DNA from 2 places in the Dietzia sp. SL131 genome. Region 2 is predicted to be linked to the other one. Evidence: predicted binding sites of a transcription regulator. Region 2 holds the regulator's gene; the other holds the start of a gene.
What was found. Region 2 encodes LexA, which represses DNA repair genes until DNA is damaged. Its sites were predicted from a motif close to CGAACANNTGTTCG; they were not measured.
Positions count from the first base shown of each region.

Region 1: OVA21_RS04695 (HNH endonuclease signature motif containing protein) is a predicted target of LexA. The motif match lies at 5,516-5,529, and genes of this name have one in related genera.

Region 1 is NZ_JAPPRI010000003.1:813,354-820,928, forward strand. It holds gene OVA21_RS04670 (TPM domain-containing protein) at 1-1,256, opposite strand, end outside; gene dnaG (DNA primase) at 1,325-3,355, shown strand; tRNA gene OVA21_RS04680 (tRNA-Asn) at 3,437-3,509, shown strand; partial or broken gene OVA21_RS04685 (dihydrofolate reductase family protein) at 3,567-3,668, opposite strand; partial or broken gene OVA21_RS04690 (molybdenum cofactor biosynthesis protein MoaE) at 3,721-3,951, shown strand; gene OVA21_RS04695 (HNH endonuclease signature motif containing protein) at 3,957-5,492, opposite strand; partial or broken gene OVA21_RS04700 (dihydrofolate reductase family protein) at 5,601-5,858, opposite strand; gene OVA21_RS04705 (nuclear transport factor 2 family protein) at 5,930-6,352, opposite strand; gene OVA21_RS04710 (carboxylesterase/lipase family protein) at 6,412-7,575, shown strand, end outside.
Region 2 is NZ_JAPPRI010000003.1:1,449,975-1,457,549, forward strand. It holds gene hrpA (ATP-dependent RNA helicase HrpA) at 1-3,784, shown strand, start outside; gene nrdR (transcriptional regulator NrdR) at 3,795-4,250, opposite strand; gene OVA21_RS07590 (hypothetical protein) at 4,362-4,796, opposite strand; gene lexA (transcriptional repressor LexA) at 4,986-5,696, shown strand; gene hflX (GTPase HflX) at 5,736-7,184, opposite strand; gene dapF (diaminopimelate epimerase) at 7,237-7,575, opposite strand, start outside.

The sequences.
Region 1 (7,575 bases), 640 kb from region 2:
ACGGCCTCGCCCTGTTCGCCCACCGGCCGGGCCAGTGCCGCGCGGGCGCGGACGGTCTCGCCTTCCGCGGCGTCGAGCAGTTCACCGGCCAGCGAGAGGTTGTCGGAGATGGAGGAGAGCACGGCCGACGGGAACCGCTCGCGCAGGTCCGCCATGGTCTTCTCGGCCTCGGGGAGCCGGGCGCGCAGGGAGACCGCGCGGCGGGTGAGCGTGTCGACGGAGGCGGCGCCGTTGATGAGCAGGTCGCGCATCTCGGCGAAGGCCGTGGCCTGTCCCTCGAGGCCGCGTTCGGCGCGTTCGGCGCGGGCGGCCACCTCGAGCAGCATGGCCTTGCGCTGGTCGGGCGTCTCGGGGATGTCGTCGTCGAGCCGCTGGACGAGTGCGTGCGCGGCGGCGACCTCGGCTCGTGCCGAGTCGAGCGCGGAGCGGAACGGCCGGGTACGCAGCTCGCCGAACTCGCCTGCGGCGGTCTCGAGGGCGTCCGTGGAGGCGTCCACCGACTGGTCGGCATCGGCCAACCCGGAGCGGGCGCGCGCGTCGAGGACCTCCACCGGCAGGGCGGACATTCGGGCGGTGTCGTCGCCGGGGATGTCGCGGGCGTCCTCGGCCTGCCTGGCCGTCCGCGTGGCGCGGCGCCGGCGGGCGAACAGGACCACGGCCGCGACGAGGGCGATGATCACCACGATGATGGCCAGGATGGCGAACGGCGAGATCTCCGAGCCGGAGCCCTGGCGTTCGAGCCCGTCGGCCGCGCCGGTGACGGCGCCGGCCCAGTCGCCGGCGGCGAGGCGCGGTTCGATGTCGCGGTCGGCGATCTCTTGCGCGGTCAGCTGATCGGCAGTGGGCGAGGCCTCGGGGTCGTCGAACTCGAACCAGTACCTGCCCTCGTCCACGGCCACCACGAGCAGTGCGTCGGACGCGCCCAGGTCGGACAGTTCCCGGGTCTGCTGCGTCCACTGCTCGACCGGGATTCCGTCGAGGGTGTCGACGAACGTCACCCACAGCTGGATCTGGTCGGTCGAGCGCAGTTCGGCCAGTCTGCTCTCCACCTCGGGGGTGTCGCCGCCGAGGACCCCCGCGGAGTCGGTGAGCTGCTGCTGCAGGTTCGACGGGGGCTCGGCGGAGGCGCCGGGGGCGGCCCACACCAGCGCGAAGGCCAGGAACTCGACCACCGTCGCGAGCGCTGTCACCGGGGCCTGGCTGAACCGGGAACGGGGTCGCCGGGCGGCGGCGGGCGGGAGTTGGGCGGCGATCATGGCCCCAGCGTATCGGCCCCGAACAGGGGGCACGCCGGTCCTCGCCGGAGGCGGCTACTCTGGGCGTCATGGCAGGGCGGATTCCGGAGCAGGACATCGCCGCGATCCGCGAACGCACCCGTATCGAGGAGATCGTCGGCGAGTACGTCGCGCTCAAACCAGGTGGCGCGGACTCGCTCAAGGGGCTGTCCCCGTTCAAGGACGAGAAGACCCCCTCGTTCCACGTGCGTCCGCAGCACGGCTACTTCCACTGTTTCTCGACGGGTGAGGGTGGCGACGTCTTCGCGTTCCTCATGAAGATGGAGCACATCAGCTTCGTCGAGGCGGTGGAGCAGCTGGCCGACCGGCTGGGCTACCGCATCTCCTACGAGGGTGGCGGGCAGGTCATCCAGCGCGATCGCGGCACGCGGTCCCGGCTGGCGCAGGCCAACGCGGCCGCGCAGAAGTTCTACGCCGAGCGGTTGGCGCAGGACCCGGAGGCGGAGACGGCGCGCACCTTCCTCACCGACCGCGGGTTCGACATGACCCAGGCCCAGCACTTCGGCTGTGGATACGCGCCCGCCGGCTGGGACACCATGAGCAAGCACCTCATGCGCCAGGGGTTCGAGCCCAAGGAGCTGGAGGCGGCCGGGCTGTCCAAGACGAGTTCGCGTGGCACCCTCATCGACCGTTTCCACCGCCGGTTGCTGTGGCCCATCCGCAATCTCGGCGGTGAGGTGATCGGGTTCGGCGCGCGCAAGCTGTTCGAGGACGACACGCTGGGCAAGTACATGAACACGCCCGAGACGATGCTCTACAAGAAGTCGCAGGTGCTTTTCGGTCTGGACCTGTCCAAGCGGGAGATCGCCTCGCAGCGCCGCGCGGTCGTGGTCGAGGGGTACACTGACGTCATGGCCATGCACGCGGCCGGCGTCACGACCGCGGTCGCCGCGTGTGGCACCGCGTTCGGCGAGGACCACCTGTCGACGCTGAGGCGCCTGATGTTGGACGACAACTACTTCCGCGGCGAGATCATCTACACCTTCGACGGTGACGAGGCCGGCAAGAAGGCCGCGCTCCGGGCGTTCTCGGGGGATCAGCAGTTCTCCGGCCGGACGTTCGTGGCGGTGGCCCCGCCGGGGACGGATCCGTGCGACCTGCGTCAGAACAAGGGCGACGCGGCGGTGCGGGATCTCGTGTCCGCGCGGGTGCCGATGTTCGAGTTCGCGATCCGCTCGATGCTCGAGGACTACGACCTCGACCACGCCGAGGGGCGTGTGGAGGCACTGCGTCGCACGGTGCCGGTGGTGGCGGACATCCGCGATTCGACGCTGCGTGACGAGTACGCTCGCCAGCTCGCCGGCTGGGTCGGCTGGGACGACCCGGCGACGGTGGTGCGCCGCGTCCGCGAGGAGGCGCGCAAGAAGGGCCGCGCGCGGTCGGCAGGGTCGGGTCCCGGGTTGCGCAAGCGTGCCCCCGGTGGACCGGGCGGGGGAGCCCGACCGGGGTGGGACACCGCCGAGCGTGGGGGCGGCGCGGGTCGTGGACGTGGGGGATACGACGACGACGAGGCCGGCGGCCGCGCAGCTCCGCAGACGCCGGAGGTGCCGGCGGGCGTGCCCATCCCCGCCGCCGCGGACCCGGTGCTGTGGCCCCAGCGGGAGGCCGTGAAGGCGGCCCTGCAGTACCCGGGGCTGGCCGGGCCGCTCTTCGACTCGCTGCCGGAGGAGTGCTACACTCACCCCGCCTATGCCACGATCGCGCAGGCGCTGTCGAAGGCTGGGGGGTGCGCGGCCGGCAAGAGCGGCGCGAACTGGGTCTCCGAGGTCTCCGAGGGGCTGGGCGACGACGGGCTGCGCCGACTGGTCGGGAGCCTCGCGGTGGAGACGCTGCGCGTGTCCGAGGAGGCGTTGCCCCGCTACATCTCCGGTGTCCTGGCGCGTCTGCAGGAGGTGTGGGTCTCGGGTCAGATCGCGGACCTCAAGTCCAAGGTGCAGCGGATGAGCCCCGCCGAGGACCCGGAGGGTTATTCCGCGTTGTTCGGTGATCTGGTGGCTCTGGAGGAGTACCGGCGCGGCCTGTTGAACCAGGCGGTCGGCGCTACTCCGGATATCGCCTGACCAGCCGATTTGGTTCGTCGGCCTGCGGCGCACTAAGGTGAGTTCTCGGTATCCGGCATCACCGCCGGGCGCCAGCAGTGATCCCCCATAGCTCAATTGGCAGAGCATTCGACTGTTAATCGAAGGGTTATTGGTTCGAGTCCAATTGGGGGAGCTCAGCAACCAGGTCAGTGGCTTCCGAGCCACTGACCTGGTCTGCATTTCAGGGTGGTCAGCCGGGTGGGGCGTGCAGGGTGGGCCGGTAGATCAGCTCCTGGATCCGGCCGTCGAGGGTACGGCTCTCGAGCAGCTCGAGGTCACACTCCGCTCCCCCCACGGCCCGGGACACTCTCGCCCGGCTCTGCGACGAGGTCGCGGTCGAGCACACCTCGGCGTCCGATTCCGGGCGTACGGTCCGCGTCTCGGCCGTCCACCGCGTGGGCGTTCTGCCGGTGGGCGAGGTCGCGGTGGTGGTGGTCGCCGTGGCGCCGCATCGGGCCGAGGCGTTCGCGGCGTGTTCGGAGCTCATCGAGCGTCTCAAGCACGGGGTGCCCATCTGGAAGCGGCAGCGCTTCACCGACGGCGTCTCCGAATGGGTGGGCGTCGGCGACTGCTGAGTTGGTCAGGCCGGCCGTCTGCGGGGTCGGTACCTGTCCTGACCCGGCGGATTGATGAGTGTGCCGTCGTCGGCGACGATGCGGTCGGCGAAGGCGTTCCACTCGCGTTCCCAGATGGCGTCACGGGCACGGGCCAAGGGGCCCTTGGGTCGGGTGCGGTGTTCGTGTCCGGTGTCGGTGATGATGACGAGTTCACCCAACGGCCCGGACCGGTAGGCGTTGGTCCCGAACGTCTTCTCCCGGTGGTGTTTGCGGCACAGGCAGACGAGGTTCCACTCGGTGGTCGGCCCGCCGAGCTCGGGGTCCTTCGTGTTGAACGCGATCACATGGTCCACGTCGCAGGCCTCGGCGGGAACCGAGCACCCGGGGTGCCGGCAGGTGCCGTCGCGCATGCGGATTCGCTCGGCCATCGCGGGGGTGATCATGTACCGCAGGGCGTGCTCGGGGGAGTCGAGCACGCCGGGGGCGGGGTCGATGAGCTCGAACCGCACGCTCGCGTCGTCGCCCTCGAGCAGTTCCGTGCAGAGCCATTCGACGCTGCTGTAGGTGCCGTGGACGAACTCGACACGGTTGGGCAGGCCCCGGGCCGCGGAGGCGATCACGCTGATGCGGATCGGCTGACCGGCCCGCGCGGCGTTACCCAGCGTGGGCCGGGGGAGGTCCGCCCCGAGCCTGACGTCGCCGAGTGCGATGCCGTCGTGCTCGGACGCGGAGTCAGTGTCGGAGCCGGGGCCGGGGCTGGTCGTGGACGGGTCACCAGCAGGCGGATAGACGGCGAGCGCGGCGAGGGCGTCGGCGCGGAGCTGGTCCAGGGAACCGTCCAGTCCGTCCGCCGAGGCGGCCGACGCATCGGTCTCGATGCGACGACGGAGGAGTTCGGCATCGGCGGCGGTGAGCCTGGCCCACATCGTGGCCATGCCGTTCCGGTCGCCGCGGAATCGGACCGAGCGGGTGGCGGCCGCCGCGGCGGCGGCGTCCTGCGCGGCAGCCGGGTCGTGTCGCTCCACGGCGTCATCGATCGCCGAGTCCACCGCGTTGCGGGTCGGCCGGTCGCCACCGTCGAGATCGTCCGTGAAGCGCGCGACCACCTCGTCCTCCACGATCGACACGATCGCGTCGGACACCTCCGCCAGGCGACACGCGATATCGACCGCCAACTGCTCGGGCAGTAGCCCGCGGTCGACCGTGGATCGCAGACGGGGCAGCCGTCGGTGGATCTGCGTCCCGGCCGTCACCAACCGCGCGGCGTGCCAGCACGTGAGCTGGCACGCCGCCACGAGGTGATCGCGGGCCCGGGCCTCCGGATCCAGCCGGGCGTACGCGGGCCGACGCGAACCGGCGCCGGCCTCGTCGGCCTGCTCCGCCTGTGCCTGGGCGGCCCGGGCGAACTGGTCGACCAGGACATGCGCCGCCTCCAGCCGCGTGGCCCCGGCGCGGTTCTGCGCCAACGTCGCGGCACGGGCCGCCTCGCTGACGGCCTCCATGTCGACCATGCCGAGGGGCTCGGGTACGGCGAACAGTGCACTCGTCGTCGTCACCATTCCACCCCCTCCGCCACCGACATCGAACCTACATTCGACAATACCCGCACCGGCGCACTAGCACAAGGGTTCGATCATTTTCGATCACTCACCCCAACCTGGTACCCACCCACTGCGCCAGGGAAACACCGTCACCTGCACCCGATCGACCAGATCGGCGGCCATCAGCGCCCGGTTCATCGACAAGCTGCCGTGCGAGCGCAACGACACGTCGGATTGCTGCTTCAAGCGAGCGACCACCTCGACGGCGTTTCCGCTGACGATGGCCGCGTCCGGCCAGTCGAGGGGACCATCCAGCGTCGTTGACACCACCGTGGTCAGCAGCGTGGTCATCTGGGTGACCCAGGGGTCGAACACGCCGGAATCGTCAGTAGCCGCCCCAATCACCGTTGTCGTTGTACGACCCGAAGCCGCCTCCCATGGGAGGCAGTCGGCGATCAGCCCGGTTGGAGTGTCCGGAAATCGCCTCGGTCGAAGCTGATGTGGAACCTCCTCGAGTCGATCCGCCAGCCCTCCGGCGTGCGGGTCCACAGGTCCGAGTACTCGCCGAGGCACTCGTAGGACAGATCGGACTGGTCCCCGGCACCGAGGTGGAGGACCCGCGCGTACGTGAGGCTTCGTGCCCGGTCCTCGTCTCCGTGGAAGGCGAGCTGGACCCGATGGTTGCCCAACAGGTGCTGGGACGGTCCGCAGCCCCCGAGGTGCTCCCTGACCCTCTCGATGATCGCCTGCCGACCGGTCGCGCCGTACCCGGTGGCGGACTCGGTGAACAGCTCGCCCAGCCCGTCCCAGTCACGTGAGTCCAACGCTGAGGCCACGTCGGCCAGACGCTCAATGATCAGGTCCCTATCACTTGTCATCTCCCCTTGGTAGCAGTGATCGCCGGGGGATCTCAGCTGTCGTCGCTAATCTGGCCGCCATGACCGACGTCGAGATCGCGCTGTCCACCGGCCGCGTCAAGGGCACCGATCTGGGGGATGTGGTCCGCTACTACGGCATTCCGTACGCCGAGGACCCCGTCGGCGACCTGCGGTTCGCCGCCCCGGTCCGCCGCGAACCGTGGCCGGGCGTCCGCGACGCCACCCGGCCGGCGGCCACCGCGCAGCGGCTGCGCTTCGACCCCGATCCGGCGATCCCCGAGCCGATCGTCGCCGGCACGGACATCCTGCACGTCGACGTGTGGGCTCCCACCGAGGGCACGGGCCACCCGGTTCTGGTGTGGATCCACGGCGGCGGCTGGGAGTCCGGGTCGTCGCACCAGCCCTGGTTCGACGGGACCGCCTTCGCGCGCGCCGGGATCGTCGTGGTCTCGGTGGGCTACCGCCTGGGCGTCGAGGGGTTCACCGCGTTCCCCGACGCCCCGGACAACCGCGGGGTGCGGGACTGGATCATGGCCCTGGAGTGGGTCCGCGACGAGATCGCGGCGTTCGGCGGCGACCCCGGGCAGGTCACGGTGTCGGGTCAGTCGGCGGGCGGCGGGGCGGTGCTCTGCCTGCTCGCCTCGCCGTTGTCGGTCGGCCTGTTCCACCGGGGGATCGCCTCGTCGCCCGCGGTGCTGCGATCGCCTGCCGCTCAGGCCCCCAAGGGCACGACCGCGGCGGAACTGGCCGCCGGCGGGCGGGGCGCCGTCGACGAATTCCACCGGCGCCTGCGCAAGGACAATCCCTTCCTCATGCCGTTCCGGCCGACGGTCGGCGACGACACCGTCCCGGTCCCGCCCCTGGAGGGCATCGGGAGCGGTCCCGGGCTCGCCCTGCCCCTGCTCATCGGCTCCACGGCCACGGAGTTCGAGGGGGTCGTCCGGGCCCTCCCCGGTCCGGCGCTGGTGCCGGGTGCCGCGATGATCCTGCGGTCCCAGGAACTGCCCACCACCGGACTGCGCGCGCTGGCCAGACAGTCGGCGGGCAAGTCGCTGCGCCGGGCGGTGGGGGCGGTGGTCGACGCCGCGACCATCCACTCGACCGTTGTGCGGGCGGCAGAGACCCGGGTGGCGGCCGGCGCGCCCACCTGGGTGTACGACTTCCGCTGGGCCGAGGGCCGCGGCGCCGTGCACTGCGCGGACCTGCCGTTCTTCTGGTCGGTG
Region 2 (7,575 bases):
GCTGGATGACCTCGGACGGCGGATCGACGAGGCCGCCGAGCGCGTGCGGCGCCGAACCGAGTCGATCCCCACCCCCCGATACCCGGAACAGCTCCCGGTCAGCGCCCGCAAGGACGAGATCGCCGAGGCGATCCGGGACAACCAGGTGGTGGTGATCGCCGGCGAGACGGGGTCGGGCAAGACCACCCAGATCCCCAAGATCTGCCTGGAACTCGGGCGCGGGGTCAAGGGCATGATCGGCCACACCCAGCCGAGGAGGTTGGCCGCCCGCTCCGTCGCCGAGCGGATCGCGCACGAGCTCGGGGTGGAGATCGGTGGCCCGGTCGGGTCCGCCGTCCGCTTCGACGACCGCACCAGCCACGAGACCGCGGTCAAGCTCATGACCGACGGTGTGCTGCTCGCCGAGATCCGGCGTGACCGGCTGCTGCGGGCCTACGACACGATCATCATCGACGAGGCCCACGAACGCAGTCTCAACATCGACTTCCTGCTGGGGTATCTCAAGCAGATCCTGCCCCGTCGCCCGGACCTCAAACTCGTCATCACCTCCGCCACGATCGACCCGGACCGTTTCGCCCGTCACTTCGCCGGCGCGGAGGGGCGCCCGGCCCCGGTCATCGAGGTCTCGGGGCGCACTTATCCCGTGGAGGTCCGGTACCGGCCCCTTCAGGTCGTACACGCCGATCGCGTGGTCGACCTGGATCCCCTCGACGCGCTCGCCGACGCCGTTGCGGAGCTCCTACGCGAGGACGACGGTGACGTACTCGTGTTCCTCTCCGGTGAGCGTGAGATCCGCGACGCCGAGGAGGTGCTGCGGGGCCGGAAGTTCCCGGGCACCGAGATATTCCCGCTGTTCGCCCGCCTCACGGCAGCAGAACAGCAGCGCGCGTTCCGGGCCCATTCCACCCGGCGGGTGGTCCTGTCGACCAATATCGCCGAGACCTCGGTGACCGTGCCCGGCATCCGTTACGTCGTGGACACCGGCCTGGCGAGGATCTCCCGCTACTCCACCCGGACGAAGGTGCAGCGACTGCCCATCGAACCGGTGTCCCAGGCCTCCGCCGCGCAGCGCGCGGGACGCTGCGGCCGCGTCGCCGACGGGATCTGTATCCGCCTCTACTCCGAGGAGGACTTCGACTCGCGACCGGAGTTCACCGACCCGGAGATCCTGCGCACGAACCTCGCCTCGGTGATCCTGTCGATGGCGGATCTGGACCTCGGCCCCGTCGACGACTTCCCGTTCGTGGAACCCCCGGACCGCAAGGCCGTCCGGGACGGGCTCACTCTGCTCTCCGAACTCGGGGCGGTCAGGGTCGACGACGACGAGCGCCCTCACCTGACCGAGGTGGGCCGTGACATGGCGGCACTCCCCCTCGATCCCCGACTCGCCCGGATGGTGGTCGAGGGCCATCGCAACGGTTCGCTGTCGGACGTGCTGGTGGTGGTCGCGGCCCTGACGGTGCAGGACGTCCGCGAGCGTCCCGCGGAGGAGCGGGACAAGGCAGACCTGCTGCACCGCCGCTTCGCGGACAAGACCTCCGACTTCCTCGGATATCTCAATCTGTGGAGGTACATCACCGAGCAGCGCCGTGAGCTGTCCGGCAGCGCCTTCCGCAAGATGTGCAAGGCCGAGTATCTGCACTGGCTACGCATCCGAGAGTGGCAGGACCTCAACTCCCAGCTGCGGAGCATGTGCCGTGAACGAGGGTGGCATCCCGCGTCCGGACACGCCGCGGAGGACGACCTCCACAAGGCGGTCCTGACCGGTCTGCTCACCAATGTCGGTATGCGAGACGAGGAGACCCGCGAGTTCCGGGGCACCCGGGGCATCCGGTTCCAGGTGTTCCCCGGGTCGGACCTGTCCAGGAAGCCTCCCCGCTGGGTGATGGCATCCGAACTCGTCGAGACGTCCCGGTTGTGGGCGCGTGACGTCGCCCGGATCGATCCGGGGTGGATCGAACAACTCGGGGGTCACCTCACCCGCACCCAGTACTCCGAACCGCACTGGTCGGACGCCCAGGGTGCGGCGATGGCGTATGAGAAGGTGCTGCTGCTGGGATTGACCGTGGTGGAGGCGCGGCGGATCCTGCTCTCCAGGGTCGACGCCCCGCTCGCCCGCGAGATGCTCGTCCGCCACGGGATCGTGGAAGGACGCCTGGTCACCCGGGTCCCGGTCATCCGCGAGAACGCCGAGGCCGTGGAGCAGGCCCGTGAACTGGAGACGCGGAGCCGCCGTCGGGATCTGGTGATCGACGACGAGGCATTGGTGGCCTTCTATCTCGATCGCCTGCCCGAGGACATCACCTCCGGCCGGCATCTGGAGTCCTGGTGGAAGAAGCGTGGTCATCGCGACCAGGAGGCCCTCCGTCTCACCCCCGAGGACATACGCACCTCCGAGGCGGTGCCCGATGCCGCCGATTTCCCGCCCCTCTGGCGTCAGGGAGAGCGGAGTTTCGAACTGCGGTACGCGTTCGATCCGGGCGTCACCACCGACGGGATCACGGTGCGCATCCCGCTGCCGCAGCTGTCCTCGGTCACCACCGCCGGGTTCGAATGGCTGGTGCCGGGGCTGCGGGAGGAGCTCTACACGGAGATGCTCCGCACGCTCCCCAAGTATCTGCGCCGACTGTGTTCACCTCCCGCCGAATTCGCGTCCCTGTTGGCGGGAGACGTCTCGCCCCGGTCCGCCCCCTTGTCCGTGGCTCTCGCGCGAGCGCTGTCTGCCCGGATCGGTACCACGGTCGACCCGCGTGACTTCGATCAGAACCAGCTACCGGGCCACCTCCGGATGCGCTTCGAGGTGGTCGACGGCGACGAGGTCGTGGCGTCCGGAACGGATCTCGCGCAGTTGAGGACCCGGTTGGTGGACAGGGTACGGGCGACCCTCAACGCCCGTCTGGTACCCGACAAGGGGCCCTGCCGGGAGTGGACATCCGACACCATCGGCGACCTCCCGCAGTCGGTCACCGGCTCGGTGGACGGTGTCGAGGTGACCGTCTACCCCGCCCTGCGCGTCGGTGGGGACGGAATTCACCTCGTGGCGTGCGCCACGGAGGACGAGCGTCGATCCACCCAGGCGTCGGCGGTGCTCACGCTGGTCTCGGGCGGCCTGGTCTCGACGGCATCGATTCTGCGCGGTCGCCCGGTCCAGCAGCGGCTCGCGCTCACCCAGTACCCGCATGGCGGGATGGAATCCCTGGTCTCGGATGCGTCGCTCGCCGCGAGTGGGCGGATCATCGCCCGGCGAAAGGGCGCACCGGTTCTCACGGTCGCGGAGTTCCACGAACTCCAGGCCACTGCGCGGGCGGAGGTCCCCGGTGCGGTGGCGTCCGCGATCTCGTCGGCGGTTCCCGCGCTGATGGCCGCCCAGTCCGTGTCGGGCCGTCTGGCGGCGGCGCCGGCAGACGTCGCCGACGAGGTCCGTCCCTCGCTGGACTTCCTCGTCGGGCGCGGATTCCTCGCCCGCCATCCCTCGGATGTGCTTCCACATCTGGAGCGACATGTGCGGGCGGTCGGCCTCCGGTTGGACCTCGCGGAGAAGTCACCCGCCCGGCACGGCAAACTCACGGCGAAGCTGAACCGCTCCGAGTCGATCGTCGAGGAGGCGTGCGCCGCGCTGCGACGGCGGCCGGGTGGCGCACGGGCGTGCCGCGACCTGCGGTGGATGCTCGCCGAGTACCGGGTGGGGCTGTTCGCGCAGTCACTGGGTACCGCACGGCCGGTATCGGCAGAGCGGATCGACAAGGCGGTCGCGTCTGCGCTCGCCCCGCGGTCATCCCGATGACGCCGAGCGGTCAGCGGCTCGCGCGGCGCTCCCGGAGGGCGATGATCTCGCCTTCGAAGTCGTCGGCCGAGCTGAACTGCTTGTACACGGACGCGAACCGCAGGTAGGCGACCTCGTCCAGATCCTGCAGAGGGCCCAGGATGGCGAGCCCGATCTCGTGGGCGGGAACCTCGGACGCACCGCCGGATCGCACAGCGTCCTCGACCTGCTGGGCGAGGCGACGCAGAGCGTCCTCGTCAACCGATCGTCCCTGGCACGCGCGGCGGACACCCCGGACGACCTTGTCCCGACTGAACGCCTCGGTCACCCCGTTCCGCTTGAGAACCGTCAGCAGGGGCGTCTCCAGCGTCGTGAACCGGTGTCCACACCGGGGGCACTCCCGTCGACGCCGGATCGCCTGACCCTCGTCGACGGATCGTGAGTCGATTACCCGAGAGTCCTCGTGGTGGCATGTCGGGCAGTACATTCCCGTGGGGCCCTTCGTCGACCGGAGTTCACGCGTCCCGGATCGTGCCTGACGGAACGCGGGGGCGGTATACAACCGCCCACGGTCCATTCTAGGAGGCCCGCTGCCCGGTCACGCGTAGGCGGGTCCACCGAGGAAGGCCACTGCGAGAAGCATGATCACGCCGAATGCGATCCCGCACGCCAGTAGCACCCAGGCCGGCACGTCGTCGACGACCCCGGTGGACGCCGGGGCCTCGACATGGCACGCCCGCACGCGGTCCGTGGAGACCGGGCGCACGAGCACACGGCGACCCGGGGCGACCGACGTGACGGCGGCCGGACGGGCGGTCACCCGCGGCCGGACGAGATTCTCCGCACGCGAGGACGTGACGGCGGGCCGGCTGCCCTCCGGTCGGGCCAGGGGGCGTCGCGGCGCACGGGTGGACCGCGCCGACACGTCACCGGGCCGGTCGAGGTGCGCGACCCGTCCACGATGGTCGTCGGGGCAGACCTCGGTCCACCGCGCGGCCGGACGTGGGTGGGACTGAAGCTCGACAACGGTCATGGTGGCTCCCTACTCGATACGGTGTGCGATCGTGATTCGCACACCTGTATGTGTTTCTCAGTACATCTGTTCGAATCCGAACTCCCCTAGAGTTGTATCACGCGACTCCGACACAGTCACGATCCACGGAGGAATTTCTTCGAACACGTGTGTGGCGCGCCGCAGCCCGTGGCACTAGGGTGTAGACAGATCACAGCGTCGAACATCCATTCGCCGAAGGGACCACACGAGATGCCGAAGCCCGATTTCGAGTCACTGACGGACCGACAGAAGAGCGTTCTGCTCCACATCCACGACACCGTCAAGGAGCGTGGCTATCCGCCGAGCATCCGCGAGATCGGGGACGCGGTCGGCTTGCAGTCCACGTCGTCGGTGGCGCATCAACTCCGCACGCTGGAGAAGAAGGGCTTCCTGACGCGGGATCCGCACAAGCCGCGGGCGGTCGACGTCCACGGTGTCCCGGGGCAGAAGTCACGGGGCCGTCGGTCACCTGCTCCGGAGCCCCAGCGTCCGGGCGGCGCGGTCGAACCCGTCTACGTCCCCGTGCTCGGCCGGATCGCGGCGGGCGGGCCCATCCTCGCGGAGCAAGCCGTCGAGGAGATCTTCCCCCTGCCGTCGGACCTCGTCGGATCAGGCGATCTGTTCATGCTCAAGGTCGTCGGCGAGTCGATGATCGACGCCGCCATCTGCGACGGCGACTACGTGGTGGTCAGGCGGCAGAACGTCGCGGACAACGGGGAGATCGTCGCCGCCATGATCGACGGGGAGGCGACGGTCAAGACCTTCCGGAACGACTCGAGCGGAGTCTGGTTGCTGCCCCACAATCCGTCGTTCAGCCCGATTCCGGGCGAGCACGCGACGATCCTCGGCAAGGTCGTGACAGTGTTCCGGAAACTCTGAGTCCCGGTTCGAACGACGCGCCGCCCGTCCCCGAAGGGGTCAGGCGGCGCCGTCATGTGGACCGCGGGCGGCGAACTCGTCCAGTTCGCCGGCCACGGACGCGGGCAGGCGGACCACCAGCCGGGTTCCGTCCTGGGTGTGTTCCTCCTCGACCACCGCGCCCTCGGCGTGGACCCGCGACACCACGTCCCCGCGGGAGTACGGGACGGACAGGGTCACCTCGGTGTCCCCCGAGGCGACGATCTGCGTGATTCGCTCGAGGAGTTCGTCGACACCCTGCCCGGTGACCGCCGAGACGAACACGGCGTCGGGCAGCGCGTGGTGCAACTCGGTGAGGACCACGGGATCCGCGGCGTCGATCTTGTTGATCACCAGGAGTTCCCGAGGCCGCTCCGCGTTCTGCTCCTCGACCACCTCGTTGATCACCTTGCGCACCGCCTCGATCTGGCGGAGCGGGAAGGCATCCGAACCATCCACGACGTGGAGGAGCAACTCGGAGTCGACGACCTCTTCCAGTGTGGACCTGAACGCCTCGACCAACTGGGTCGGCAGGTGTCGGACGAATCCCACGGTGTCCGTGAAGACGACTGCTCTGCCGTCAGGCAACTCGGCCTTGCGCGTCGTCGGGTCGAGTGTGGCGAACAGGGCGTTCTGAACCAGGACGCCGGCTCCGGTGATCCTGTTAAGCAGGCTCGACTTCCCGGCGTTCGTGTAGCCGGCGATGGCGATGGACGGCACCGGAGTGGAACGCCGTCGGTGCCGTTTGGTGTCCCGGGCCTGCTTCATCCCCTTGATGTCCCGGCGCAGACGGGCCATCCGCTCGCGGATCCGACGCCGATCGGTCTCGATCTTGGTCTCACCCGGGCCACGGAGACCGACGCCGCCGTTGCTCCCGGCACGACCGCCCGCCTGGCGCGACAGCGACTCGCCCCACCCACGCAGACGGGGGAGCATGTACTCCATCTGGGCGAGGGTCACCTGGGCCTTGCCCTCACGGCTGGTGGCGTGCTGCGCGAAGATGTCGAGGATCAGCGCGGTACGGTCGATGACCTTCACGTTGACCGCCTTCTCCAGCGCGAGCAACTGTCCAGGGGTGAGTTCGCCGTCGCAGATGACGGTGTCCGCGCCGGTCGCGGCGATCACGTCCTTGAGGACGCTGACCTTGCCCGACCCGATGTAGGTGGCGGCATCGGGCTTGTCACGCCGCTGGATGAGCGCGTCGCACACCTCCGATCCCGCGGTCTCGGCGAGCTGGGCGAGCTCGGCCATCGCGGCGTCCGCCTGCGCGGCGGACCCTTCGGTCCAGACACCGACGAGCACGACCCGTTCGAGTCGGAGCTGGCGGTACTCGGCGTCGTTGACGTCCTGGAGTTCGGTGGAGAGCCCCGCCACCCGGCGCATCGAGGATCTCTCCTCGAGCTGAAAATCACCGATGGACGGATCGAGGTCGCGTGTCGGCCGGTCAGCGGCCGTGTGATCAGTAGTCATTCGGGTTCATCTTCTCACACCGGGCCCCCGGTGTCCCGTGCGAGACGGTGTGCTACCGACCACGGTGGTAATGACCGCGGGCGACGAGTGTGGACGGCCCAGTGAGCGAGGACCCGGCCTCGGTGAGTGAGACCTCCACCTCGCCGCCGGGGACCACCACGACGACGTCGCCCGTCGCCTCCCCCGAGTCGGCCAGCGCGGCGACCGCGGTCGCGACGATTCCGGTTCCGCAGGACATGGTCTCCCCTGATCCCCGCTCGTGGACCCGCATCGAGACCCGACCGTCCACCATCGGGGTGGCGATCTCGACGTTGACGCCGTCGGGGAAGAAGTCCCGGTCATACACCGGGGCCTCCTGCACCGGCAGCCCGGCGAGGCCCGCGGCGTCCAG